DNA from 2 places in the Glutamicibacter sp. NPDC087831 genome. Region 1 is predicted to be linked to the other one. Evidence: predicted binding sites of a transcription regulator. Region 1 holds the regulator's gene; the other holds the start of a gene.
The links. The regulator LexA, encoded in region 1, represses DNA repair genes until DNA is damaged. The targets are predictions, from matches to a motif close to TCGAACANNTGTTCGA.
Positions count from the first base shown of each region.

Region 1 (14,470 bases):
CCGGTGAAGTGACCACCGATCAGGTGGTATTCCTGGCCCGCAGGCTCGCCGGAGTGCACGAGGTATGGCCGGCCCGACACATCGACTACCGAACGGGACAGGGCTTCGTCCAGTGGAGCGTAGGAGGTGCCGAAGCGGCGGATGCCGGCCTTGTTGCCCAGTGCCACGCGCAGTACTTCGCCAATGGTGATCGCGGTGTCCTCGACGGTGTGGTGAACGTCGATGTGGGTATCGCCGGTTGCACGCACGGTGAGATCGATGAGCGAATGCTTGGATAGCGCAGTCAGCATGTGGTCGTAGAACGGCACCGAGGTGCTGATCTCAGAGACACCGGTGCCATCGAGGTCCAGTTCAACGAATACGGACGATTCGCTGGTCACGCGTTCCATGCGGGCGCGACGTGCGCCAATCAATTCGGCAGACATGTCTTCCTTCGCTTGTCTTTGATTACTTCTGCGAGCCGAGCAGTTCGGCAAGTCGTTCCAAGAAGGCTGTGGTTTCCGATTCGGTTCCTGCCGTAACACGCAAGGTTCCCGGGATTCCATTGTCGCGGATGATGATGCCGGCTTCCAACAGGCCTTCCCAAATCTTGTGGGGGTCTTCGACGCCACCGAAGAAGACGAAGTTGGAGTCGGAGACCGATGGCTTGAGGCCAAGTTCCTTCAGGCGCGCGACGATGCGGTCCCGCTGGGACTTGATGTCCTCGACCTGGGCCAACAGCAACTCGATGTTCTTCAAGGCCGCGATGGCGGTTGCCTGGGTCACTGCCGACAGGTGGTACGGCAGTCGCACCAAGCGGATGGCATCGGTGACTTCTGGCGCAGCGGCCAGGTAGCCTACGCGCGCACCGGCCAGGGCGAAAGCCTTGGACATGGTGCGCGAGACAATCAGCCGCTGGCGGCCTTCGAGCAGGCTCAGCGCCGAGGTGGTGCTGGCCAAGGAGAACTCGGCGTACGCCTCATCCACGATCACCATGCCGTTATGCTCGCTCATGGCTTCATATACCGCGGTGATGACGTCCAGGCCAAGGGCCGTGCCGGTGGGGTTATTCGGAGAGCAGAGGAAAACGATGTTCGGCTTGTGCTCGCGAACCTGTGCGGCTGCGGAATCGGCGGACAACGTGAAATCTGCGGCGCGTTCACCGGCGATATATTTCGTGTCAGTACCACTGGCAAGCAGCGGGTACATGGAGTAGGTTGGGCCGAAGCTCATCACGGCACGGCCGGGGCCGCCAAAGGCTTGCAGGATTTGCTGCAGGATTTCATTGGAACCGTTAGCGGCCCAGATATTGTCCTTGGTGAGCGAGTGGCCGAGGTAATCGGCTAGGAGTTCGCGAAGCTCGGTGAACTCGCGGTCCGGATACCGGTTCAACATTGCCGCCGCCTTGGCCACCTCTTGTGCAATGGCATCGACGACTGTCGGTGGCAACGGATGGGTGTTCTCGTTGACGTTCAGCTGGATGGGCACGTCAATTTGTGGTGCGCCATAAGGGGATAGCCCGCGGAGATTCTCACGCAAGGGCAGCTGACTCAAAAGTTCACTGCGGTCATTCACGCATCAAGTCTACGTGCGCAGCGCGCCTGCCGGTGAATCCGCTACGGCCACAGGTAACAAACTCGAAGCAGGCTGGGGAAGCTAGCCGGCAAGGACCGGAATCGACAAGGTTTCGCCAACCTGGATTTCGCTGCCGGTCAGGGCATTGAGTTCGGCGATGTGGCCCACTGCCGAGGTCACGTCGTAACCGGTGGCGTAATCCCGGGCCAGGCTCCACAGCGTATCCCCTGGAATAACGGTGACATCAACGGTTCCGACTCCAACAGGAGTATCGGCTGCGGCATGCGCGTCAGAGGCAAACATGGAGATGAAGAAAGCTGCGGCGATGGTGAGTGCGAAAATGGGCATACCCACAAGCACGGCCCATCCGCGACGGTTGATGCGGATCTTCAGTGGTGCCTGGGTCTGATTTGAGTCAAGTGCGACGGTTGCCATGACTTTGTCTCCTCAAGAAATTCAAGTGATGCGAATTTGTATTCGAAAGCGTAGATTCGAAAACTTGTTCGAACCTCGTATATCTGTTCTAACAGAGGTTTGCGGAACTTGTCCAGAAGTTTTCGAACAAATCTTTGAAAGAAGCTCGCTTATCTACTAAGATTTCGAAGTAGACGAGCAATGAAAACATCTCACCATCTAGCGCCGACAGTTTGGACTTACGAACTTTCGAATGATTGCTAGGGAAGGCAAAATCTCATGTCAGCTTCACAACGCACTCCCCGATCGAATGCACGTTCGCTGACGATTCGCCAAAAGAAGATCCTGGAGACGATCCAGCGGTCAATCGGCAAGAACGGTTATCCACCATCGATGCGTGAGATTGGTGACGCAGTAGGGCTCAAGAGCCTTTCGAGCGTCACCCACCAGCTGAGCCAGCTGGAAAAGCTCGGCTATATCCGTCGAGATCCACGCCGTCCGCGCGCAATGGAAATCCTGCTGCCTCTGCAGCTGGCCGAAGACGCCGAGAAGGCCGAAGTTTCGAAGCCGGTCGAGCCAGATGCCAGCGAAGACGCCAAGATCATTGAATTGAGCACTTCCGCTGACACCACCATGGTTCCCCTGGTTGGCCGTATCGCTGCCGGCGGTCCGATCCTTGCCGAACAGTCCGTCGAAGATGTTTTCTCGTTGCCTCGTCAGCTCGTAGGCCACGGCGAACTGTTCATGCTCAAGGTTTCCGGCGATTCAATGGTTGACGCTGCGATTTGCGATGGCGACTGGGTAGTTGTCCGCCGCCAGCAGACGGCGGACAACGGCGACATCGTAGCTGCCCTGCTCGATGAAGAAGCCACGGTAAAGACTTTCCGGCAGCGTGACGGGCATACCTGGCTGCTTCCGCAGAACTCGCGCTACGAACCAATTTTGGGTGATGCCGCAACGATCATGGGACGCGTCGTCTCGGTGATGCGCTCGCTCTAGAATACGTACGGTCATTGCGCTGGTGCTTGGCACCAGCGCAATTCTCGTTTAACCCGCTATTGGCCGGCGTTCAACTCGAATTGAGCGGCCGCCGAGAAGATCATCCAGCGTTGGATTGCCGCCGAAAGCCGGCGTGGTTCCTGGTCAGCCAGATGGCGCGCCGTTGCCATGACCAGCCTCCTGGCCTGCTCCCGGCTCCGGGCTTCCAAACGGCCATCATTACCGGCGAGGGCCAGATATCGGCAGAGTATCCCCGCGAACAGGTTGCCGTCTCCCCCGCTGTTGAACGAGAGGACCCCGGCAGCAGTTGACAGCGATTTCGTGGTGGCATCGATCAGTACTTTAGCGTGAGCCAGATCAGCAGGCTCGCCAAGCTCAAGCAATGCCCCGAGCACCAGGCCCTGGTTATAGGTGTAGACCGCTGGTTCCACGGCGTGTCCCTGCGTGGTCAACCGAAGTCCGTCCAGATACAGTCCTCGCTCCACGCTGAACAGATTCTTTTCCAGCCACTGGAGAAGCTCTCGCGCGGTCTCTTTCTCCCCGGTACGGGCAAAGAACAGTGCCGCCGGCGCGTTGGCTGGCGTGTTCTTGAAATCCCGCTTTCTGGACCAGTGCAGGCCGCCGTCCAGCACCCCATCCATGCCGGCATGGAGCTGCCGTCCCAGCGTCCGAACTGCCGCCTCGGCAGGACGGCTCCTGTGTCCCGTCACCAGCTGCGTGAACTCTGACAGGCGGCCGCTGGCCAGGGCAAGCCAAGCCATGTCGTCGAAGAAGTAGTTGGGCAAGATCCCGAAGTTTCGAATTCGAATGCCGCGCAATAGGCCGTTGGCCCGGGCAAGCGCTTCGCGCGCCCGGTGTTCGTTGCCTTCGTCCCAGTACGATCGGCCCTCATCGATGATGGCATCCAGATAGTGCGCCTGCCACCAATAGTTCCACTCCGCAAGCGGGTGCGCGAAACCATTGAGATTGCTGAGCATGCTTCCGTCGCGCAACCGATGCGCTTTGCTGTAGCTCTGTCCAATCCACGTTCCGGGCAACCCCATGAGGCGATGCCCGAACCGCTGGTGGGTGTCGATCGCGGCTTGGTGCGCCAATTCCTGCATGGACTCCATGGTGCCTTCCGATTCGAGCTTCATCAGTTCTTGTCACAGACCTTAGTGCATCTGGAAGCATCATGCTGGTACCGGTTAAAGAACTTGAGCTGTCCCGAAGGACAGCTCAAGTTCATATTCTGGCCGCGGCTATTTCCCGCCCGGGTTCAATCGCTTGAGAACACCAGTGATGACCTTCTTATCGACAGTCGGCCACATCGGCGGCAGGGTAGCTTTCAAGAAGCTGCCGTACCGCGCCGTGGCCATGCGCGAATCAAGGATCGCCACAACGCCCTTATCCCCGACCGAACGAATCAAGCGCCCAGCACCCTGGGCCAGGCGAATCGCCGCATGGGTGGCGGCAACCTGCATGAAGCCATTTCCGCCATGCTTGGCCACGTCCTCGGAACGGGCCTTGGAGATAGGATCATCCGGGCGCGGGAAAGGAATCTTGTCGATGATGACCAGCCGGCAAGAATCGCCTGGCACGTCCACGCCCTGCCACAAGGTCATGGTTCCAAACAGGCAGGTGTCGCGTTCGCTGCTGAACTGTTCGACCAGCGACTTCATGCTGGCTTCACCCTGGCACAAGATTTCCACGTCCAGGCGCTCGCGCAAGATGCTTGCCGCTTCCTCGGCGGAACGCTTGGAAGTGAACAGCGCCAAGGCGCCGCCACCGGAGGCCTTGATGAGATCTTCGATCTCATCCAGCGTCTCCGCCGCCAGTTGGCGTCCTGGCTTGGGCAGGTGCTTGGCCACGTAGAGGATGCCCTGCTTGGGGTAATCGAAAGGGCTGCCAACATCTACGCCGGTCCATGATGGAGCGCCGGCGCCCATCAGGCCCAAGGAGCCTGCTACCGAGTCGAACTGCGAGCCAATGGCCAAGGTGGCGCTGGTCAATACGACCGTGCGCCCGTCGAAGAGGCCCTCGCGCAACTTGCCGGCCACCGACAACGGTGCCACGTTCAAGGTTGCAGGCTGGCTCTCATCGGCCTCGACGTAGCCCCGGCCTTCGACAAACTCCCGCGGACGGGTGGTGTACAGGACCTCGCGGCGTTCTTCGGATTCGAGCATGCGAATCGCATCATCCATCACTGCCTGCAGCTGGGAGCGGGCAGTCTGGCGGCCGCCATCGGCCGGTGCATTGGCTTCGGGCTTGGACAGCGCCAGAGCCAGCCGGGCCTGCTCCACGATGTCGTTCAGGGCAATGCCCATGTCTTCGCGCAGACCATGTTCCAGCAAGCCTGTCGGCAACCCGGTCAACGACTTTTCCAGGCGGTTTGCGGCCTTGACCATCTCATCCGCATTGATACCGCAATGGCGCTTGGCACCGCCAGCGGCGGTAAGCACCATGCGCGAGGAGAGCGCGCCCGAAACCGAGCTGGTCACGCGATCTTGCAGTTCGTGGGCCTCATCGATGATCGCGACTTCGAAGTCCGGGAGAACCGAAAGCCCCTCGAAGGCCGAAACCGCCAGCAACGCATGGTTCGTAATGACCACGTCGGACTCGGCGGCACGGGCACGCGCCATTTCCGAGAAGCATTCGTCCGCCATCGGGCACTTCTGCGAGCCGAGGCACTCCATGGCCGAAACCGAGACCTGCTTCCAAGCCTTGTCACTAACCCCGGGCACCAGTTCATCGCGGTCACCCGTGTCGGTCTCTTCGGCCCATTCACGCAGTTTCATTACTTCGCTAGCCAGCGGCGAGTAAGTGGTGCCGGCAGGTATTGCCGGCTCGTCCATGGAAAAAAGAGTGCCTTCGTCATCCGGGTATCCGCCGCCGAGCTTGTACTGGCACAGGTAGTTCGAGCGCCCCTTGAGCAGCGCGACATCCATCGGGCGCGAGAGCTTGCCCTTGAGCGAGTCGAGTAATCGCGGTACGTCACGGCCGACAATCTGCGATTGCAGCGCCAATGTCGCGGTGGAGACGATCACTGGCTTGGCGCTGGTTTGCGCGTGGGCCAGTGCCGGAATCAGGTAGCCCATGGACTTGCCCGTTCCGGTACCGGCCTGCACCAGCAAATGCTTTTCGTCTTCCAACGCGCTGACCACGTGCTTGACCATTTCCTGCTGGCCGGTGCGCATGGCGCCGCCCATGGAAGTGACCGCGGCCTCCAGGAGCCCCAGGGCCTGCTCTTGCTTATCCATGAAGGTTGAAGGTCTCCAACTCTGCAGCAAAGGAATCGCGCACCTTGACGATCAGCCGGGTGCCCTCCTCCAGGTGTTCGCTTTCCAGGATCTCGGATTCGCTCTGGTGCAGCTTGGCGATCAAATCCCCCCGGTTGTAGGGAATGAGTACCTCAAGCTGGACTCCGGGGCGTGGAATCGAGGAACTGATCTTTTCCAGCAGCTCCTGGATGCCTTCACCGGTATGCGCAGAGACAACCACAGTGTTGGATTCCTTGTTGCGGATGCGTTCGATAACGAACGGATCAGCCACATCAGCCTTATTCACCACGATGATCTCTGGGATGTTCAACGCGTCGACTTCGCCGAGCACGGTGCGCACGGCCTGGATCTGCCCTTCGGGATCCGGATGGGACCCGTCAACGACGTGCAGGATGAGATCCGAATCGGCGATTTCCTCCAAAGTGGAACGGAAGGCTTCCACCAGCTGGGTCGGAAGGTTGGAAACGAATCCCACGGTATCGGCCAGGGTGTAGGTCAGCCCGTCTTCGGTCGCCGACTGGCGAACGGTCGGGTCCAGGGTAGCGAACAGCGCGTTCTCCACCAGCACACCGGCGTTGGTCAGTCGGTTAAGCAGCGATGACTTGCCAGCGTTGGTGTAGCCGGCAATGGCTACGGCCGGAACCTCATTGCGCTTGCGGTTGGCACGCTTGGCTTCGCGCGCAGGCTTCATGGCCTTGATCTCGCGGCGCAGCTTCGCCATGCGGTCGCGAATGCGGCGGCGGTCCATTTCAATCTTGGTTTCACCCGGTCCACGCGAACCGATACCGCCACCGGCGGCACCCACGCGGCCACCGGCCTGGCGGGACATCGATTCTCCCCAACCGCGAAGGCGCGGCAGCAGGTATTCGAGCTGGGCCAGTTCAACCTGCGCCTTGCCCTCTCGCGACTGGGCATGCTGCGCAAAGATATCCAGGATCAGGCTGGTGCGGTCGATCACCTTGACCTTGACGATATCCTCCAAGGCGCGACGCTGCGAAGGAGCCAGCTCTGCATCGACAACCACGGTATCGGCGCCAGTGGAAGCAACAATTCCGCGCAGCTCTTCAGCCTTGCCCGAGCCGAGGAAAGTCGATGGGTCCGGCTTGCTGCGACGCTGCACCAGCCCGTCCAGGACCTCCGAGCCGGCGGTCTCTGCCAAAGCGGCGAGCTCACGCAGAGAATTCTCGGCGTCGGTGACGGTGCCGTCGCTCCAGATGCCAGCCAGCACGACGCGTTCCAGGCGCAGCTGGCGGTACTCGACTTCGGTGACGTCTTCCAGTTCCGTGGACAGGCCTGCGACGCGGCGCAGCGCACGGCGGTCGTCCAAATCTTCCTGGTCCCCGTCGAAATGGGTGAGGCCGGAGGAAAAACGGTTCAGTGCAGAGGCTTGCCCGGCGAAGATGGAACTCTCTTCTTCGCCGAAGTGCTGAACCTGCGGGCTCTGCGCATCGTCGGCTGCGAGGATTCGATCGATGGCGGCCTGGATCTGGGCATCATCCATAGATGCCGAATCGTGCTCGTGTGACTCGGAGTTAGTCATGGTCTCCTTAGAAGTACTTCGCTTTCCAGAATAGTGCGGGTGGGCCCCACTTTGCGACGTGGCGCGTTCAGTTTCGGTTGGTTCATCAAACATTCGTGGTCCTTTGCAAGGATTAAAGGTCTATGAGCAGACAGGTGAATGCATGGTTACCGGTGAGCAAAGGCGAATGCGGGGTTCCAAAAAGAAGAACTGCCAAGAAGGGGAAATGACTTTGCTGTCTGCTGATTCATGCAGGTGGGCGCGCAAGAAGTGCACGGCCAGCTCGTGGAATCGCGGGTAACCAAGAGGATTACGTATTAGACGAAAATGAAAGTCATAGGGAAAACTCTATCAGTGATATCGTGTCGTGCCTATATCGCTTTGCTCACGTTGGAGACCCTGTTCTTTGGGGTAACCGTACTGGGCGATAAACTTTGCCTATGACCTCGGATCACTACTTCACCGCCAGCCCGGCCTCGGCAGACGAACGTCGCACCATCGAAGTCGAGCTCAATGGCTCGCTGCGCAAAGTGCAGACGGCCTCCGGCATTTTCTCCCCTGCCGGGCTGGATAAGGGCACAGCGGTATTGCTGCAGTACGTGCCGGCCCCTCGCGGACGCATCCTGGATATCGGGTGCGGCTGGGGGCCCATCACCTTGGCCGCTGCCGAGCAGTCCCCGCAGTCCGAGGTCTACGGCGTCGACGTCAATGAGCGTTCCATCGATCTGGCCCGCTTGAACGCCACGGCGTTGGGCTTGTCCAACGTTGTTGTCGGCACTCCTGATTCCGTGGATCCGAACCTGGAATTCGACACCATCTGGTCCAACCCGCCCATTCGCATCGGCAAGGATGCCCTGCATGAGCTGCTGATGCTGTGGTTGCCGCGTTTGGCCCCGGGCGGCGAGGCCTGGATGGTGGTGCAGAAGAACCTTGGCAGTGACTCCTTGCAGAAGTGGCTGGTTGAGCAGCTTCCCTCGGAGTGGAAGATCACCCGCGAAGCGACCGCCAAGGCCTTCCGCGTGCTGAAGGTAGCGCGCCCGGCCTAGAGGACCGAAGGCAAACCGCAGATCGGCTGCCGAGCCAATCTGCGGTTCTGCGAAGAACCGGATCAGTTCTACTGCGCACCGAGGATCCCGCGCGCCACCAGATCCGCTGGGCCGCTGAGGATCGTATCTTCTCCGCCGCTTGCATTGCCGCGGAATTCAACGCCGACCACGCCGCCTGGCACCGCAACAGCCCACTGGTTGATCAGCGCGGTGCTGCGCGCCCAGTAGCGTACGGCAGCTGCAGCCGCGCAGGCACCGGTACCGCAAGAGAGGGTCTCGCCTACCCCGCGTTCATGGACGCGCATCTGGACCTGGGCAACTCCGTCTTCTTCAATCAGCGGTTCGGATGGAACCACGAATTCCACGTTGGTGCCGTGGGCAGGAACGGGAGATACCTCTGGTGCCTGGAACAGGTCCAATTCTTCGAGCATTCGGGCATCGGGCAACGCCACAACGGTGTGCGGATTGCCCATGGTGATGCTCAAGGCCGGCAGGGCCTGTTCCCAGCCACGCGGCTTGACCATGGAGTCCACGGATTTTTCGGCCGCGTCCTGCTCGAAGATCAGGCCCCAAGGACCCAGGTTCACTGCGTAGCCATCGACCAGGCGGGTAATTTCCTTGACCCCTGCACGGCTGCCGATTTGGAAGCTTTGCCCCACCTGGAGGCTCACCAGCCCCTCGGCAATCAGGTAGTGCGCGAAGGCACGCACGCCATTGCCGCACATTTCGGCGATGGAACCGTCGTTGTTCCGGTAATCCATGAACCAGTAGGCCTTGGGGTTCTCCAGGAACTGCTCTTCGTATCCCGGAACCTTGGAGGTTGGCACGGCACGGATGAGCCCGTCGCCGCCAATGCCGAAGCGGCGATGGCACAGGGCCGCTACCTGTTCGGGGGTGATGTCGAGCTTTGCTTCAGGGTCTGCAACCAGTACGAAGTCGTTGCCGGTAGCGTGGCCCTTGGCAAAATGTTGTCCAGCCAGCTGTCCTAGTTCGGTGCGGTACATCAATGCTCCTAGAGTTTTCCTGCGTATGTTGGCTAGCCAATGATCTTCAGCGTTTTTTCCAGCAGTCCCGGTTCGATCGGGTTCAGCCAGTTGACCCGCTGGTCTGCATTGAACCAGGTGATCTGCCGTCGCGCGAACTTGCGCGTGGCGATGATCGTCTGGTCGATGGCTTCGGCTCGGGTGATCAGCCCATCCAAATAGTCAATGTACTGCTGGTACCCGATGGCACGCGAAGCGGTCTTGCCTTCGCGTAATCCTTGTTCAAGAAGTCCTGCGACTTCTTCGGCTAATCCCATGGCATCCATCTTGTGCACGCGGGCCTCCAGGGCTTCGTGCAATGCATGCCGGTCATAGTTCAAACCGATCTGGATTGCCGGTGCGGCATACTCGCGTTGCGGCATGAAGGAGCTGAAGGCCCGCCCGGAAATCTCGTAGACTTCAAAGGCCCGGATCGCGCGGCGCAAATCCAGGTTGCGCCCAGCTGACACCGGGTCCACCTCGGCCAAACGGCGGCGCAGGGGTCCGTCGCCTTCGGCCTCGACCTCAGCCTCCAGCCGTTTCCTGACCCCGGGATCCGTCGGCGGGAAATCGATGACGTCAAGTGCTGCGCGCACATACAGTCCAGAGCCGCCGACCATCACCGGAATCTTGCCGCGGGCCTGGATTCGGGCGAAGTGGTCGCGGGCTTGGGCTTGGAAGGCCGCGACGGACGCTTCCTCGGTGATGGCCATGGTGTCGAGCAAATGATGCTCGATGCCGCCACGTTCATCCACCGGCAGCTTCGCGGTGCCGATATCCATGCCGCGGTAGAACTGCAGGGCATCTGAATTGACGATTTCCCCGCCCAGTTCCCGGGCCAGGGCAATAGCCAAATCTGACTTGCCGGTGCCGGTGGGGCCGACGATGGCGATGACCGGCAGGTTCGAATTGGTCATGTACTTAGCTACGCACTTTCAAGGTTGGCATGCCCAAGCTCGTGCGGCCGATGGAACCGTTCGCAGCTGGGGAAGGTACCCCGCAGCTTTCGGCTTGGGCACGGTCCCAGGCATCCCCGGCACGCGAACGGCGCAGGGAGTACTGGTCAGCGGTGGGATCAGAAATCAGGTGGAATGATGCCACTTCGGTAATAGGCAGGGTGACCAGATCGCCTGGGCGCGGGGCTTGGGCTCCGTCAGGCACAGAGAAGTGCACCAGGCGCTGGTCCTGCGAGCGTCCGGACAGGCGCCGGGTTTCCCCGGACTTGCGTCCGGACTGCTCGGTGGCCATCACTTCTACGGTACGGCCCAGCTGCTTCGCATTCTCTTCCTTGGCAATGCGGTCCTGGAGCGCGGTCAGTCGCTCGTAGCGTTCCTGGACCACGGCCTTGGGCAGCTGGTCTTCAAGTTCGGCTGCCGGTGTTCCCGGCCGCTTGGAATACTGGAAGGTGAATGCCGAGGAGAATCGCGACGCTTCAACCACGTCGAGGGTGGCTTGGAAGTCCTCTTCGGCTTCGCCCGGGAAGCCAACGATGATGTCGGTGGTGATTGCCGCATGCGGGATGCGTTCGCGAACCTTTTCCAGGATGCCCAGGAATTTCTTGGACCGGTAGGAGCGGCGCATTTCCTTGAGCACCCTGTCCGAGCCGGACTGCAGCGGCATATGCAGCTGCGGCATCACGTTCGGGGTCTCGGCCATGGCATCGATGACGTCATCGGTGAAGGCCGCTGGGTGCGGGCTGGTGAAGCGCACGCGTTCGAGTCCTTCTATTTCGCCGCAAGCGCGCAGCAACTTGCCGAAGGCCAAGCGGTCTCCGAATTCCACGCCGTAGGAATTCACGTTCTGGCCCAGCAGGGTCACTTCGATGGCCCCATCATCGACCAGGGCCTGGATTTCGGCGAGGATCTCGCCCGGGCGGCGATCGCGCTCCTTGCCGCGCAAGGATGGGACGATGCAGAAGGTGCAGGTATTGTTGCAACCCACGGAAATGGAGACCCAGCCTGCGTACACGGATTCGCGTCGAGTCGGCAAGGTGGATGGGAAGACATCCAGTGATTCCAGGATCTCCAGTTGCGCCTCCTGGTTGTGGCGCGAGCGGGCCAGCAGCGTAGGCAACGAACCGATATTGTGCGTGCCGAACACCACGTCTACCCATGGGGCTTTCTTGACGATCGTGTCCCGGTCCTTCTGGGCAAGGCACCCGCCGACGGCAATTTGCATATTGGGGCGTTCGGCCTTCAGGTTCTTCAGCAGGCCCAGATGCCCGTAGAGCTTGTTGTCTGCGTTTTCACGCACTGCGCAGGTATTGAAGACGACGACGTCGGCTGCTTCTTCGGCCAGCTCTTCGGATTTGCGGCTTAGGCCCGCATCTTCCAGGAGACCGGAGAGCCGCTCGGAATCGTGCACGTTCATTTGGCAGCCGAAGGTACGTACTTCATAGGTACGGGGTAGTTCTCCACTGCCGATGTTGCTCAAGGTATGTTGCTCAGTCACTCTTCAAGATTACCGAAGATTGGGTACTGCTGAAATACAGGTGACCCTGGGACGCGCTCCGGCGTGCTGTTCGCAGCGCGTGCCCGCTAATCGCCGGATTCACCGCTTCCCTCGGAAGGGTTAGGATTGAATTAGACTATCAACTAGCCAATTCGGCCTATGAGAGAGATTTCCGTGGAAAACCATTCACCCCGCCCACAACCGGAACCCGAGAAATCCCGCCCATTGCGCTTGTCACGCGGCATGAAGGTCTTCCATATCTGGATGGTCGGAATATCCGCACTTTTCCTTTTCGCCATCCCGATCGCCATCGGCCTCCTCCCGCCGATGGACCACGAGACCGATGACCTGCTGTTCAATATCGGTGTTGGCTCGGTGCTTGCCGGGATCGCCGCCTTGATCCTGTGGGCATACCAGGGCATTGACGATTGGCTTGGACGCCGCAGCAAAGCACCTGCCCAGGATCCGAAGCGCAATCAGTAGCGGCTACCGAAGCGCTCTTCCCATTCTTCGCGCGCGACCTTGAAGGCCAAGCCGCCGTTGTAGCCTTTACGCCCCAGCATCCCTACTAGTCGGCGTAATGCCCTATCCCGATCTGCGCCCATGGATTCCGGGCGCAGTTTCGCGCGAACCAGTTCACGGGCCCGCTGCTCCTCGGCCTCATCATCAATCTGCTCAAGCGCTTCAGCGGCCAGTTCATCGTCTACGCCCTTGGTGCGCAGCTCGCGCTTGATCGCCCCACGGGCCAAACCGCGCGAGCGCGCGCGGGCAACTACCCACGACTTCGCAAAGCGTTCATCATCAACGAGATTGATTTCGGCATACCGGTCGATGACTTCATCAGCGATATCCTCAGGGCATTGGTTGTCAAGAAGCTTGTCCTTGAGCTGTTTCGCGGTCTTGTCGCTGGCTGTGAGCTGGCGCAGCAAAATGCCACGCGCCTTTTCCCGCCACTGGTCATCGCTGAGCTCTTCGGGCTCCCCGGCTTCGCGCGCCGCTTTTCTCGCTTCGCGTGCTTCGCGGCGTTCCTGCTTCGAGGGTTTGGCCGGTGCGGGCGCGGCAACAATCTGTTCCATCGCCGCACGCAGCTCTTCAATACTGCCCGGTTTCCTGGATTCCTCCGGGAAGCTGGCAATGGTGCGGGAGGTGCTGCCCGCTGGCATGGCTGGGGTTGCGGCGCGCCGGGCGGCGCGTTCCCGCCTAGCTGATTCCTCAGCCGCTTGTGCTTCCACTTCTTCCGGGCTGGGTTTTGCCCAGTCCGGCATGTCCTCGGGATCCCCCTGGAACTCTTTGGAAACGGACGTAGCGTCCGACCCGGAATTCTTTCCGGGTCGGACGCTACGTCGCTGGAAGCCTGGGGCCACTACTTATCGCCCTCGACGACTCGCAGTTCGGTCTCGTCTTCTTCAACTTCTTCCTGTGGCAGAACGCCGAGCTTCTGCAAGATCTGGCGCTCGAGTTCGTCGGCCAGATCCGGGTTGTCGCGCAGGAAGCGGCGGGCGTTTTCCTTGCCCTGGCCCAGCTGGTCCCCGTCGTAGGTGAACCAGGCACCGGACTTCTTGACCAGGTTATGCTCGACACCCATATCGATGAGCGAACCTTCGCGGGAGATGCCGTGGCCGTACAGGATGTCGAATTCAGCCTGCTTGAAAGGAGGAGCCATCTTGTTCTTGACGACCTTGCAGCGGGTGCGGTTGCCGACCGCATTGGTGCCCTCTTTCAGGGTCTCAATGCGGCGGATGTCGATGCGGACCGAAGCGTAGAACTTCAGCGCCTTGCCGCCAGTGGTGGTTTCCGGGCTGCCGAAGAAGACGCCAATCTTTTCACGCAGCTGGTTGATGAAGATTGCGGTAGTCTTCGAGGCCGAGAGGCGGCCGGTGATCTTGCGCAGAGCCTGGGACATCAAGCGGGCCTGCAGGCCGACATGGCTGTCACCCATTTCGCCTTCGATTTCGGCACGTGGAACCAGCGCTGCCACGGAGTCGATGACGATGATATCCAGCGCGCCGGAGCCCACGAGCATATCCATGATTTCCAGAGCCTGCTCGCCGGTATCCGGCTGGGAGACCAGCAGTGCGTCGGTGTCGACGCCCAGCTTCTTGGCGTATTCCGGATCAAGCGCGTGCTCAGCATCGATGAAAGCCGCAACGCCGCCGGCCTTCTGCGCGCTGGCGACTGCATGCAGGGCAACCGTGGTTTTACCCG
Region 1 covers NZ_JBIUVH010000003.1:410,761-425,230, reverse strand. Annotated here, with positions in the region: gene hisB (imidazoleglycerol-phosphate dehydratase HisB) at 1-425, opposite strand, end outside; gene ACIOJF_RS12760 (histidinol-phosphate transaminase) at 448-1,554, opposite strand; gene ACIOJF_RS12755 (LysM peptidoglycan-binding domain-containing protein) at 1,636-1,989, opposite strand; gene lexA (transcriptional repressor LexA) at 2,248-2,967, shown strand; gene ACIOJF_RS12745 (glycoside hydrolase family 76 protein) at 3,024-4,103, opposite strand; gene ACIOJF_RS12740 (ATP-dependent DNA helicase) at 4,209-6,206, opposite strand; gene hflX (GTPase HflX) at 6,199-7,860, opposite strand; gene ACIOJF_RS12730 (methyltransferase) at 8,187-8,792, shown strand; gene dapF (diaminopimelate epimerase) at 8,861-9,796, opposite strand; gene miaA (tRNA (adenosine(37)-N6)-dimethylallyltransferase MiaA) at 9,829-10,731, opposite strand; gene miaB (tRNA (N6-isopentenyl adenosine(37)-C2)-methylthiotransferase MiaB) at 10,736-12,265, opposite strand; gene ACIOJF_RS12710 (hypothetical protein) at 12,425-12,748, shown strand; gene ACIOJF_RS12705 (regulatory protein RecX) at 12,742-13,530, opposite strand; gene recA (recombinase RecA) at 13,629-14,470, opposite strand, start outside.

Region 2 (14,470 bases), on a different contig from region 1:
GCCGAACCGACGCCCACGACCAGACCCGAGACTTCGTGGCCGAGCACCGCTGGCATGGGGAAGCCGATGTCCGACGTCGCCACGTGCAAATCCGAGTGGCACAGGCCGCTGGCCTTCACGTCAATGAGGACTTCATGGGCTTCGGGGTTGTCAATGCTGATGTCCAGGACATCAAAAGAGCCGGCAACTTCAGAAACGACTGCTGCTTTCATGCTTCCTCCGGAAAATAGTCGCGCAAAGGGGGTGACGCAGAACACTAATAAAAATATACTATTAGAAATAATGCATTTTTAGAAGAAGAATCTAACGAAGGATCTGCAATGCGCGCAGCGGTCATCAACTCCATCGGCGAAGGTTTCAGCATCGAGGAACTCGAAGTCGACGAGCCGCGGGGGCAAGAAGTTCTGGTGAAGGTCGAAGCCGCAGGCCTGTGCCACTCGGATCACATAGTTGCCACCGTAGACCGCGGGCGCCCCTTGCCGATGGTGGTCGGCCACGAAATGGCCGGCACCGTCATCGCGCTAGGCCCCGAAGCCACCGACTTCGAAGTGGGAGACCATGTCATCGCCACGGAAATCAGCTTCTGCGGGAGCTGCGAAGAATGCGTCAACGGAGCGACCTACCGCTGCTTGAATCCCCAGCATGCGCTGCGCGGACCGGATACCCCGGCACGCTTGACGCGCAACGGCGAGCGCGTAGAAGGCTTCGGCGTGGCCGGTTTCGCCGAGTACACGGTCCTGCACCAGAACAAGCTGGTCAGGGTGCCCAAGGAAATCCCATTCGCGCAGGCTGCTGTGCTTGGCTGCGCGACAGCCACCGGCGTGGGCGCGGTGCTCAACGCCGCCAAGGTTTCCCCCGGGGAAACCGTCGCGGTCATCGGCTTGGGCGGCATCGGCCTGAATGTCATCCAGGGAGCCAAGCTGGCCGGCGCCAAGACCATCATCGGCATTGACCTGCAGCCAGAGAAGCTGGAGCTGGCCAAGAAATTCGGAGCCACCCATGTCATCAACGGCGGCACGGAAGACGTGGTCAGCGCCATCCGCGCCATCACCGGCCGCGGAGTCCACCATTCCTTCGAAGCCATCGGCATTGCCCCCACGCAGCGCCAGGCCCTGGAAGTCGCCAAAACCGGCGGACACGTGTATTTCATCGGCATTCCCCAGGGCAAGCCGCTGGAAATGAATATCATGCTGGACCTGCTGATCCCGCAGCGCAATCTCCACGGCATCTACATGGGCTCCTCCACGGTCCGCAATGACATTCCCTACTACGCCGAGCTCTATCTGCAGGGCCGGTTGAATCTCGATGACCTGGTGGCGCAGGAGATCCAGCTCGACGAGATCAACGAAGCCTATGCAAAGCAGGAAACCGGGTCCATCGCCCGCAGCGTGATCCGCTTCTGATCCGCATGAGCAACAAGCTGCAGGCCGCGAACCAGTTTCCTGGTTCGCGGCCTGCAGCCCAGCTAGTGGCGGCCAGCCTCTATTTGCCTTCCTTGGCGGCCCGCTCCTTCTCGATGGCTTGGACCTGGGCAACCATGTCCGGAGCAAAGGCATAGAGCTTGCCCTCTGACTGATGGACCCAGAAGCGCCCGCACAGATCAGTCGTCTCGCTTTGGCCATCGGCTGGCCACCAGTCGGCATCCAAGGTGCGGGTAGCTGAGATCTCGTCAGGCTCGAGGTTCTTGGTGCGCGGGTCAGAAGCGTAGGCCTTGGCCAGTTCGGCTTCGGTCGGATTCCCAACGGTTTCCAGCGCCTTGCACTGTTCGCTGTCCAGCTTGCCGTCGTAGTTCAGCATGAAGATGCGTTCAGCGCCGGTATTGCGCTGGACCAGCTGAACGTCGGTGCCGCCGGACGGAACCCAGTCGGGCAGCACGCCATCGGCCACGGCCTTCTCTGAAGTTTTGGCAGTTCGAGTGGTGGATTCATCGTACTTGTCGACGAAGAGATCAGAACCGCTGCAGCCGGTGAGCAGGAGAGCGAAGGGAAGGGCGAGCGCGCCAGTGGCGAGGTACTTTTTCTTGAGCATGATTCCATCGTAGAAATTTCCGCGGCCCGGGGAATCAGCGATGCGAGGTAACTATCCCGTGCCCGGCTCATACCCTCGGCTGATAGTTTCCACTTCTGGGATCAACCCTGAAACTCCATCTCACCCAGTAAAAGCACTCGCTAATATCCGCACATCGCCACTGCTTATTGGTAGATTGCCTACGAACCAAACGCTACTTAGGAGCCATCACCGTTGACGACTATTGACCCTGCGGCACTTGAATCGGAACTGCGCATCGCAGAAGAACGGCGCCTTTCGGCCATGCTCGCCCGTGACCTCGAAACCTTGGGGAACCTGCTTGAGCCGGATTTGCAGTACACCCACTCCACCGGTCGTGTCGATGACCGCGACTCATTGCTGGAACTGCTCGGTTCCGGAGCCGTCGAATATTTGGCGCTCAGCCACGACTTCGAGTCCGTTACCCAGGAGGGCAACGTGGTGGTCGTCGAAGGCAGCATGAAAATGCATCTGATTTCCGGAGGCGTCGAAAAGCATCTGGCAACTGCCAACCGCACGGTGTGGGCCAAGACCGGCGGCCAGTGGAAGCTGCGCCTCTTTGTCGGGGCCACAGCCCAATAGGCCCGCACTTCGACGCTTTATAAAGCCACGGCGGCAGGCTGGATCTTCCAACCTGCCGCCTTTCCACAGTGGCTATCGCCTCAATGCCTAAACCTGGCCGCCATGGCGGGCCACTGCTTCACGAGCCAGCGCCTTGCCGAACTCGGTGTGCGCGGCAAGCGCTGCCTGGGCCGCTGGCGCGTCACCGGCAGCCAGCGCTTCGGTCAATTCTGCAACGTGGCGGTGGTCCAGCTGGCGCGACCACTGCTCTGCGGTCAGCGCTTGGCGCCAGACGGTGCCAATTCCCAAACGGCGGAAGGAATCCACCAGCTGGCTGGAGCCGGCAACGCCAACCAGAGCATCGTGGTAGGCGACATTCAGGGCCAAGAACTCTTCCAGGTCGGATTCCGAAGTCTCACGCAGGTCAGCCAGCTTCGCGGTGATCTCGCGCAGGCTGGAAATGGTCTCTTCGGAAATCTTGCCCAGGTGCGAGGCGATCACCCCGGACTCGATGGTGGCGCGCGAGTCGTAGGCCGAATCGGTCAATTCTGCGGTAATCGGCTTTGGCTGGTATTTTCCGGTTTCGGTGCGGAAGACCAGGTGCTCGCTTTCCAGCTTCACCAGCGCGTTGGCTACATGATCAGCGTCGGCCCGGGAAGCCGCGGCGATGGCATCCACGTCGAGGTCTTCGCCCAGTGGACTGGTGCGCAGCAGCACCCAGGTGCGGGTGGCCTGGTAGGCAGCCAACTCCTTGGTGGGCTCGAGGCGGCCCATGGTTCCGCGGTAGTAGGCCAGCGGTTCGCGGTCATGGGCTTCAGCGTGGCTGACCAGTCCCAGGAAGACGGTGTGGGTACCGCCGGTCGGGGTTTCGGCCACATGGCATACGATCGTGGCCAATGCGCCGTCAATCAGCGGGATGCCCTCCGCGGAGAGGGTATGCGGCACGGTGGCGAACTTGTCCTCGCCCTTGCGGCCGAAGTGGAAGGCCAGCGCGCCCTGGTCCTCGGCCAGGATGTTGATGCCGAAGACGCCTGCTTCAACTACCCGGTCATGGGTGGAGCTGGAGCGGTTCAGGCAAGCGAGCATCATTGGCGGTTCCATCGACAGGGAGGACACTGCCGAAGCGGTGGTGCCGTAGAGCTGGCCGTCCACGGCCGTGGTGATCACCGTGACGCCGGAGGCGAAGTGGCCGACGACGTTGCGGAAGGTGTTCATGTCTACTGGGGTGACCGATTCAAGGTTGGTGATGCTCATGGGAGTTGCTCCTGGTAATTCGGGGTGAAGTTTCTAGCGGGGTCCAGCGCCGCCATCAGATCAGTCAGATCCGGTGCGCTGGCGAGGTGTTCGAGCTGGTGCTGCAACGCGTCCTTGCGTGCTGCCAGTTCTGGATGCGAGAACTCGAGATTCTTCGAGAACTTCTCAACTACCTGGTCATGCTCCAGGGGTGTGCGCAAGATGTTTCCGTCCGGGTGCTCCACGCGCACGTGGCGCACCTCGCCGCTGCGCAGCCGTGCAGTGATCTCCGCCGTCAGCCGCTGGCTGTTGGGCAGGGTGCCGGCTAGCTCGATGCGCCCGAGCATCTGCGCCAGCTCCGGGTCCGCCAGCGCGCTGGCGGTCAGGTGCTCGGGGCGAACCGTTCCGTGGATCAAGGCGATCGCCGCGGTGGCGTGCACCGAGAACAGGGCTGCCACGGTGCGGGTGTCCCCCGCCTCGAAGCGCGCCCCGACGAATCCGTTCAGGGTCCGCTCGCTCAGGTGGACGGTGAGGCATTCGATGTCCTTGTAGCCCACCGTGCCGTCGGCCACCAGTTCCGCGCAGGCCTGCAGCGAAGGCTGCGCGGCCCGGCAACTGGCAAAGGGCTTGATCGTGCAGTCCCCATGGAAGCTCACGCCAAGATCCGCCACCGCCAGTTCCGGCTGCGCGTCGATGCCGAACAGCTGGAAGTAGCCGTGCTTGCCGGTCAGCGGATCATCCGCCGCCTTCATGCCGGCTTTGGCCAGCTGCGCGGCGGAAATTCCGGCGCGGGCGGCGAAGGCCATGGGCAGCTTGAAGCCGTTGGCCCCATCGAAGATCGCCGCCACATTGCCCGAAGCCTGGTTGACCGCAATGCCGATGGCATGGCGTGCCTGCGCCTTGTCCAGGCCCAGCATCCGGCTGGCGATTCCAGCGGCGGCCAGGGCATTCAAGGTGCCGGTATTATCCTGCCCCGAGTACACGTCGAAGCCGCCGGCGATGGCCAGGCGGGCTGCCAGGTCATCGCCCAGCGCCAGAGCGGCCAGTGCTTCTTCTCCGGTGGCGCCGGTGGCTTCGGCCAGGGCCAGCACGACGGCCACGGTGGTTCCGGAGATGTGGGCGGCGACCTGCTTGCCGGCCGGGCCTTCGGCTTCCACCGGTTCGAAGTCGAAGGAGCGGATCAGGGCCGCGTTGACGAAGGCCGCGGAGGTGGCCGGAAGCTTGATTCCGGTACCCAGCACGGTTGCTTCATCGCCGTGGCCCCAGGCCTGCGCCGCTTCGATGAGTCCGGCAATGTCGTCGGCGCGGTGCCCTGCTAGCCCAACGCCCACCGAATCCAGCAGGCGCTGGTTCACGCGCTGGATCGTGGCCGTCGGCAGCTGGCCGTACTGGGTTTCCAGCAGGTGCTCGAGCAGCGCATCGAGCACATCGGGCGTCGGGTTAGCCATGATTTTCCTGCTTCCCTAGGCGCGCGTTGCCGCGGCGTCCAGGTCCAGTGCGGCCTGCTCGGCGATCACCGGGCTGATGCCCACCTCGGCGAACATCGCCTCGAAGGCACCGGTCTCGCCCTTCATCTGCGCCTTGCGGTGATCCAGCCCGCGGGCACGGCTGACCGACCCCAGGTAGAAGCGCTCGTACAGTTCGATGCGGCTGCCCAGGGCGGATCCGGCGAAGTCCCAAGCGGTGCGGAAGATCTTGGCGCGTTCCTCCGGCGCGATGCCGTTGGCTCCCGGCAGGTACTTCTTGAGCAGTGGGCCCAGGCGCGGGTCCTCGAAGGAGGCCGCGGTCGGGGTGGCCAGCAGGTTGTGGCTGCCCATGGACTTGATGATGTCGTTCACGCGGGCCATCCAGATGGGCATCATGGTGCGCAGCGCGGAGATGTCGTCGTGGCAGAAGAACGCCCCGCCGCCACATTCGGACGCGTTGACCTCGGCCGAGTGGATCACGGCGCGGGCGATGCGCAGGTAGGAATAGATCTCGCCGAGCATCGATGCGGTGTCCGGCTTGTTGTCGGTGGCGGTGACCTTGGCCATCTGCACGCACAGGTCGTAGGCGAACTCCAGCTTCACCGAGGCGCGGATGGCGGTCTGCTGCTGGGTGTTGCCGGTGGCGGTGCCGGCGTTCAGGGAATTGTAGACATCGAGCTGGCCGTCGATGAACACGCGATCCCAAGGGACCAGCACGTCGTCGAAGATGATGACCGCATCCTGCTCGTCGAAGCGCGAGGAGAACGGCTTGTCCACTACCGGCTGGTCCACGCCGTAGTGGTCGCGGCAGACCGAGACCACGCCGCTGGTGGCGACCGGGATCGCGAAGGACAGCGCGTATTCCTCGTAGCCCTTCTGGATGGGCACCGCCGGGTAGACATAGAGCTCGTCGGCGATCGGGCCCAGGGTGGCGAGCATCTTCGCGCCGCGCACGATCAGGCCTTCAGCGGTGCGGTCCACCACGCGCAAGGTCAGCTCTTCATTGATGCCCTGCAGTTCGCCAACCGACTTGTCGATGGCCGCGTGCACGATGGTGTGGGTCAGCGCCAGGTCGTTTTCCTGCACATGGCGCCAGTAGTTCTCCAGACGCTCGTAGTAGACCGGGTCGCCGGACTTGGCGAAGATGTCCGGGCGCGAGGCGTGGCCGGCGAGCACCACGTTGACGTAGTCGGGGGTGCGGCCGAGCATGCCATTGGAGTAGCGGGCCAGGCGGTCGAACGCGCGGTGGCGGCGGGCGATGTCTTCTGCGTTCTTGGGACGCAGCAGGGAGACGTTGTGCTGTTCGCCAGTCTGTTCGTCGTTCATCAGGCAGTCATCGGCGTACTTGTGCTGGTAGTCGAAGTAGGCGGCCATGCCGTTGATCGAGCCGGCAAATGCCGGGTGCTCGGTAACGTCAATGCGCTGATCGCCCAGCCAGACCTCGCGGGAATCCTTGAGCCCTGCCAGGTACTGCTCTCCAGTGCGTGCACTCATCTTCGCTGCTCCTTATCGGGCGTCCCGCTGAGCGGGTTCAAAAATATATTCTGTGCATCAGTTTATATAACTCATGTGACCCAGATCAAGCTCTGGGCCGAAGAATTTTTCCAAACCCGCAAGATTACGCGGTTTTCAAGGGCCAAAGAAAATATTATCCGTCTTAAAATGCGTAAAAAGTGGACAAGGTTAGTGAAATGAGCCACTATGGCTTAAGTCACATCAGCGATCAGGAAGGGTTCTCGACGTGTCCGACTCGCAACAGAACCAGCCAGTGCCGGCAATGGAGCCAAGCGACTCCCTCAACACCAAGGATTTGCGCCGCATTCTCGGATCCAGCTTCTTGGGCAGCGTCATCGAGTACTACGACTTCATCTTGTACGCCACTGCGGCGTCGCTGATTTTCGACAAGGTCTTCTTCGGCAACCTGAGCCCGGGCTTGGCACTCTTCGCCTCCTTCGGCACCTTGGCCGTCGGATACATTGCCCGCCCGCTGGGCGGCATTGTCTTCGGCCACTTCGGCGACCGCCTTGGCCGCAAGAAGATGCTGGTGCTTTCCATGATGATGATGGGCGTAGCCACCGTTGCCATTGGCCTATTGCCGACTACCGCAACCATTGGCGCAGCTGCCCCGGTCATCCTGGTCTTGCTCCGCGTGGTCCAGGGAGTCGCAGTTGGCGGCGAATGGGGCGGCGCCACCCTGATGGCCCTGGAACATGCACCCGCTTCCAAGCGCGGTTTCGCAGCTTCCTTCGCTAACGCCGGCGCACCGGCCGGTGGCCTGCTGGCCACCTTCCTGGTTTCCTTCATCTCCTTCTCCACCGGTGATGCGTTCCTGGAATGGGGCTGGCGCATTCCGTTCATCTTCTCGGCAGTCCTGATCATCATCGGCATGGTGATCCGCCTGAAGGTCGCAGAAACTCCGGTCTTCCAGGAGCTGGATGCCAAGGCCGCCGAGCGCAAGCAGGAGCGCAAGACTCCTATCTCGCTGGTGCTGAAGAACCATTCGCGCACCGTCATCATCACCCTGATCGCTTCCCTTGGCTTCTACACCTGCCAGGGCGTGCTGACTTCGTGGGGCGTTTCCGAAGCAGCGGCCCAGGGCGTGGACCGCTCCTTTGTGCTGAACACCAAGGGCTACGCGGCCATGGTCACCATCGTGATCTGCCTGCTGGCCGCCAAGCTCTCGGACAAGTACGGCCGGAAGATGATCCTGACCATCGGCGGCACCGCCGGCATCCTCTGGGCCTTCCCGGCAGTCTTCCTGATGAGCAACGGCACCGGCTGGGGCTTCGCAGTTGCAGTCATCGTCGGCAACGGCGTCATCCAGGGCATCCTGGCCGGACCGATCGGCGCCTACATCTCCGAGCTGTTCCCAGCTGATGTCCGCTACACCGGCGCCTCACTGGCCTACCAGGGCTCCTCGACCCTTGGGGCCGGCTTCACCCCGATGATCTGCACCGCGCTGGCCGTCAGCTTCGGCATCACCGCCGTAGGCATCTTCTGGGTGGCAATCCTGATCGTCGGACTGGTCGCCATCCGCATCAGCCCGGAAGGCGCCGCCCTGCCTCCCAAGGCAGCCGCGTCAGCGCCGTCCAACGCAAAGCTGAACGCCTGAACCCCGGCACCGGTCCGCGTATCAGTTGATACGCGGACCAGCTTTTAACACCAAACATCAATTTTTCTGAACGCTATGGCGCAAAAGTTCTCCATTTACGACTTTAGAGACTCTTGAAACCATGGACTCAGTGCTTCCCGTCACATCCGCAGGAAAGGATGAGTTTCAATGACTCCCAAGAACCCCCAGCACATGGTGCTCACGACCTTCATGCTCCCCGCTGGCTACCACAAGGATTCGTGGCGCATGGATGGCTCGCGCTCCGAAGAGCTGGCCAACCTGGAATTCGTCTACGACCTGACCAAGATGGCTGAAGACGCCAAGCTGGACGCCATCTTCTTCGGCGACATCGTCCATGCCAACACCGTAATGCGCGGCGATATTAAGATGAACGGCTTCTACGAGCCGATCTCGGTACTTTCCGCACTGGCAGCACGCACCAAGAACATTGGCCTGATCGGAACCGTTTCCACTTCCTTCTCGGAGCCTTACAACCTGGCCCGCCAGATGGCCGGACTGGACCACATGTCAGGTGGCCGCGCCGGGTGGAACATCGTGACCAGCTCCGATGGTTTCCAGAACTTCGGCATGGACTGCGCGCCGGATCCGGCCACCCGCTACCGCCGCGCCACCGAGTTCGTCGAGGTAGCCAACCAGTTGTGGGATTCGTGGGAAGACGACGCCGTCACCAACGACAAGGAGTCGGCATGGTACGTGGACACCGACAAGATCCATCCGATCAACCATGAGGGCGAATTCTTCAAGGTGCAGGGCCCGATCAACATGCCGCGCAGCCCGCAAGGCCGCCCGGTGCTGGTGCAGGCCGGCTCCTCGGGACCAGGCATGGAACTGGGCTCCTCGGTGGCCGATGGCATCTACACCGCGCAGCCGCTGAAGGAACCATCGGTGGAGTTTTACGCCAAGTTCAAGGCGATGGCGGCTGCCAAGGGCCGCAACCCCAACGACATCAAGATCATCCCGGGCATCCTGCCGATCCTCGGCGACACCCAGGCCGAAGCAGATGAGCTGGCCGAGGAACTGGCCAACCACATCCACCTGGAAAACGGCCGCGTGCAGGTGGGTGCCGATCTGAAGATGGATCTGTCCTCGCTGGACTTCAACGAGAAGATTCCCGCCGAGTGGTTCTCCGATGACCCCGCCCTGGGTTCGCGCTACCAGATCTACCGCCGCAAGTCGGTGGACCAGGGCATGACCCTGCGCGAGCTGATCGTTGACCTGGCCCGCTCCACCGGACACCAGTGGATGGCCGGCACCGCCTCGGCAGTGGCAGACCGCATGATCGACTGGTTCGATTCCAAGGCCTGCGACGGCTTCAACCTGAACGCCCCGTTCAACCCAGGCGGCTTCAAGCTCATCTGCGACAAGCTGATCCCTGAATTGCAGAATCGTGGCTACTTCCGCACCGAATACGAGGGCACCACCCTGCGGAATAACTTCGGATTGTCCTACCCGTCCTCGATCCGCACGCGCGTCTAGCCGCTAGCTGCGCCGGCCCGCATTCTCGAAGAGTTCCGCGGCGACTTCCACCCAGGCTTGGGCACGGGAGTTCAGCCGCGAACTGCGGGGCCAAGCCACCGAAACCGGAACCACGGCGATATTTTCGTCATCGAGTTTCAGCGGCTTGAGCACCACGTTCAGCTCTTCATAGGGTGCTTCCAGGGCCGGCTGCTGGAACAGCACAGCCACCCCGCGGCCGGTACTGACCAGCGAGCGCACGGTCGCATAGGAACGCGAGCGGTGCCGGATCATCGGTTCCAGCCCGCTGCCCTGGTACAGGCCGAGAATGCGCTGGGTGATCGGCTCGGATTCGAAGAGGACCAGCGGCTCCTCGGCAATTTCACGAAGCGACACCGAGGGGTTGCCCGCCAGCGGATGCCCCGAAGGCAGCAGTATCTGTGCTTCGGCTATCGCCACGGTGGCCGAACGCAGGGCCGGGGAGATCTCCGATCCGTAGAGGAAGGCGACATCGATGGAACCATCCAGCAGTGCATCCTGCATTTCCTGGTGGAACCCCTCCAGGAAATCGACCTCCACTTTCGGGCATTGCTGGGCGAAGGCGCTGAGCATCGGAGGAATGATGACCGGGCCCAAGGGCATGAAGCAGCCAACTGTCAGCGGGCCGGCAAGCTCTTCGCGGGTTCCTTGCCCCATGGTCTCCAGATCATGGGCCCGGTCAAGCAGCTCGCGGGCCTGGAGCAGCACCGTCTTGCCACTCGCGGTCAGCGTCAGCCCCTTGGCCCGGCGCTTGACGGCCAGCTCGGCACCGACGATGCGCTCGAGTTCGGCGATGGACATGGAGATCGCCGAGGGCGCGAGGTGCAGTCGCCGGGCGGCTTCGGCCATGGTTCCGGCTTCGGCAGCGACAACGAAATGCCAGAGCTGGCGCAAGGTCAGCTGCGGGTGGGACACAAGGCTCATGACATCAAGCTTATTGATGATGACCGCAAACAAAACAAGATTTTTAGATTAAGACAGTGAGGCCGCGGCGCTAGCCGGTGGCCAGTAGAAGGGTGAATCATGGATCGTCGTGAAGAATTTCTTCGGGCAGCCAAGGAAATCGTTGGCGCAGAAAACGTTGTTCCCTTGGGAGATTCCGAGGGCTATCTTGATCCCTACCCGTTGAACCCGGGCCGTGCCCCGTGGCCCGGTGTCCGCCCGGCCAACACCCAAGAAGTCCAAGGCATCGTCAAATTGGCCACCGAGCACGAGGTCGCGTTGTGGACCTTCTCCTGTGGCAAGAATCTGGGCTACGGCGGCCCGGAGCCACGCGATACCGGCATGGTGGCGCTGGACCTGAGCCGCATGAACCGCATCATCACCGTAGATGACCGCCTGTGCTACGCCGTGGTGGAGCCCGGCGTCACCTTCTTCGACCTCTTCGAATACATCAAGGAACGCGGCCTGAAGGTGTGGATGTCGGTGCCGGCGCTGGGCTGGGGCTCGGTGATGGGCAATATGCTCGACCGCGGCTACGGCATGACCCCGCTGGGCGACCACGTGAAGTCCCTGTGCGGCATGGAAGTAGTCATGCCCGATGGCGACCTGGTCCGCACCGGCATGGGAGCGATGGACGGCACCGAGCTGGGCCCGATCTTCCAGGGAGGCTTCGGCCCGACCTTGGATGGGCTGTTCACCCAGTCCAACTACGGAGTGGTTACCCAGGTCGGCCTGTGGCTGATGCCAGCACCGCACACCTACGTCAATGGCGATATTTTCGTCGATGACGAGGCGCACCTGCCGCAGCTGATCGACATCCTCACGGCTCTGCGCCGCGAGGAAATCATCCAGAACAACGCGCTGTGCGGCAACGTCGTCCGCGCCGCGACCATGCGCGGATCCCGTGCCGACTTCTGGGACGGCGAAGGCTCCATTCCGGACTGGCGCCTGGAAGAAATGCGCCAGGAATTCGGTATTGGCCAGTGGAACTGCAAGTTCGCTTTCTACGGCGACCGTGAACTATGCGAACGCCGACTGCAGATCGTCAAGGACCGGATCAGCGTGATCCCCGGTGCCCGCGTTGACGCCCGGTTCTACTCGGGCGAAGAGGGCCTGGCCTTGCAGCATGAGGACATCGCCACCCAGGACCGCACCCAGATGGCAGGCGTCCCGACCTTGAAGCCGCTGTCCACCGTGGGCTGGGCCGCCGAAAACGGCGGACACATCGACGCTGCGCCGATCATCCCGGCTCGTGGCGAACTGGTGGCCGAGTTCTACCAGGAAGCCAAGAAGCTCTACGAGAAGCACGGATTCGACCTGTACATCGGGTACCACCTGTATCCGCGCCATATGGTTCATGTGACGATGATCTTCTTCGAGCGCGGCAACGAAGAGATGCTCACCCGTGCGCGCGCCCTGTACTCCGAGCTGCTCGATGCTGCCCGCGCCCGCGGCTACGCACCGTACCGCAGCCACGTGGACTACATGGACCGCATTGCCGACGGCTTCGATTTCAACGGCAACGCAGCACGCCGCCTGCAGGAGAAAATCAAGGATGCGCTGGATCCAGCGGGCGTCCTGGCCCCGGGCAAGCAGGGCGTCTGGCCTGCACGCTTCCGCGAGGATCGTTCAAGCGTCCAGAGCTAGGCATTGGCGCTTGAGCCGCAACAATCCCCTTGCCGCACCAGCGGCAAGAGGATTTCTTGCCAAGATGCAGGCCGTATCCCGATAATATCCCAGCGGAGCTGGCAGGACAGGGTAGTGGGCGCAATTCGGATAGAACAGGTGGCAACTCGACAAGCCTGACCGCCAATGACGCTCGCAATCCAGTGCCTGCCCCCTATCAAGCAGGAGCAAAGTAGACTGAAAACCAGTGGGACAAGCCAGCGAATGCAACGTATGGCAACGGGAACAACGCCACGCACCAATTGCTCGCCAGCATGGGGCCGAGCCATCCATTCCGGCCCTCGGCACGAATCAAGGTGAGATGAAAGAGCAAGCCGTACAGAGCGAACCGTATATCTTGGTTCCGCACACGGTGACGGACCTCGACGATTTCGTCGCGCATCCCGAAAACTACCTGGTGAGCATGTTCCAGGAGCCTGAACGCGCCGCCGGCATTTGGCGGGATCGATTGAACAGAAACCCGTACGGCAGTGAAGGTTTCCTCTCCCTGTCGTACCACGGGATCGTTTTGATTCCGGGCGAGCTGTGGGGTGAAGTGACGGGAATCTGGTTCGAGTTGATTGAACTTGTCGAGGAGTACCTGCAAACGGGTTCGGCTGAACGGCTGTTTCCAGGCCAGCCCGTACCACTTCGCCTGGAAGCGAGGGGACGGTCGACGCTTTTCACTGTGAACCAGCTGAAGCACCGCGTTGACCCCAGCGACTTCATTCCTGGAATCCTGAATGAAGCCCATCGCTACTTCACTTGGGTTGAAGAAAACATCGGAACCGGCGAAGGCCAGGCTCTCCAAGCCGTAGAATCCTTGCGCTCCAGTTTCTCGAACAGGCGCATTCCCACGCGAAAATCGCGATTCTGACGTCTGAAGCTGGGTTGCCGCGGAGGCGCCGCAAAACAGGCTCGCAGATCCGCCCATCCCGACCCGGGTGCGGACTTGCCGTGAAGGTTCTGGCTACTTGAGCAGCTTGACGTGCGGCAAGCAGGCCAAGCCCACCTCGCCGCCATTTTTCACCGCGCTGAGCGTGGTTTCGTAGTGGGCGCGCAACAGCTGCCCCGCCAAGTCGGCATCGCGATCCAATGCGGCGTTCAGGATGTCGCGGTGCTCCTTATCCAGATCGCGCTTGGCGTCGCGAGTTGCCGGCCCGGCCCAGCGCCCGTAGAGCTGAATCAAATCAGACAGGGTGCGAGTCACCTCGGTGAGCAGCGGAACACCACAGGCCTCTACGAGCTTGTCATGGAAGTTCTGGTGCGCGTGATTCCATGCCGGGGTGTGATTATCCGGGTCTTCGTCCGAACGGCGCGGGGTGCGCTCCAGGGTGTGGTGCGCGGCCATCAGCTCGCTCTCCCACTCCAACGGTGCACGCTCGAAGCCCAGCGAGATCGCCAGCTGCTCGTTGACGCAACGCATCTCCACAATGTCGGTCAGTTCTGCCAGCGACAGCTCGGGGACGAAGAATCCCTTGTTAGGGCGAAGGGTGACTAGCTTGTCCCCCACCAGCCGGGTCAACGCTTCGCGAATGACCGTACTCGAGGTTTCGTAATGCTCAGAAAGATGCGTGAGCTGCAGCCGGGCACCTGGTTCCCAGCGCCCATCCAGGATATCGGTGCGCAGGGTGTCGCGGATGTGCTTTGACATCGTCTCTGAATCGGTGCGTTTCGCCATGACACAAATCATACCAAAGTCGGCAAAGAATACATTTTTAGTTGACTTATGCATAACCAAGAGGTGACACTGGTTACATCACGCGCCTGCCGGCCCTGTCGCGCACGGCCCGAAAAGACTTGCTAGGAGTAACCAATGAGCGAATCACTGATCGAGACCGCCGCCACCAAACAGGTAGATGACCTGTACTGGCGCGCAAACTACTCTGCTATCACCGAAAGCGACGAGCAGCTGCGCAAGATCGTTGCA
Region 2 covers NZ_JBIUVH010000002.1:269,203-283,672, reverse strand. Annotated here, with positions in the region: gene ACIOJF_RS07765 (alcohol dehydrogenase catalytic domain-containing protein) at 1-212, opposite strand, end outside; gene ACIOJF_RS07760 (zinc-binding dehydrogenase) at 321-1,403, shown strand; gene ACIOJF_RS07755 (hypothetical protein) at 1,483-2,028, opposite strand; gene ACIOJF_RS07750 (nuclear transport factor 2 family protein) at 2,242-2,628, shown strand; gene ACIOJF_RS07745 (flavin reductase) at 2,716-3,861, opposite strand; gene ACIOJF_RS07740 (MmgE/PrpD family protein) at 3,858-5,288, opposite strand; gene ACIOJF_RS07735 (4-hydroxyphenylacetate 3-hydroxylase N-terminal domain-containing protein) at 5,304-6,800, opposite strand; gene ACIOJF_RS07730 (MFS transporter) at 7,048-8,418, shown strand; gene ACIOJF_RS07725 (NtaA/DmoA family FMN-dependent monooxygenase) at 8,587-9,915, shown strand; gene ACIOJF_RS07720 (LysR family transcriptional regulator) at 9,919-10,857, opposite strand; gene ACIOJF_RS07715 (FAD-binding oxidoreductase) at 10,957-12,522, shown strand; gene ACIOJF_RS07710 (hypothetical protein) at 12,749-13,417, shown strand; gene ACIOJF_RS07705 (GntR family transcriptional regulator) at 13,511-14,221, opposite strand; gene ACIOJF_RS07700 (flavin-containing monooxygenase) at 14,357-14,470, shown strand, end outside.
Region 2: ACIOJF_RS07735 (4-hydroxyphenylacetate 3-hydroxylase N-terminal domain-containing protein) is a predicted target of LexA. The motif match lies at 6,838-6,853, and genes of this name have one in related genera.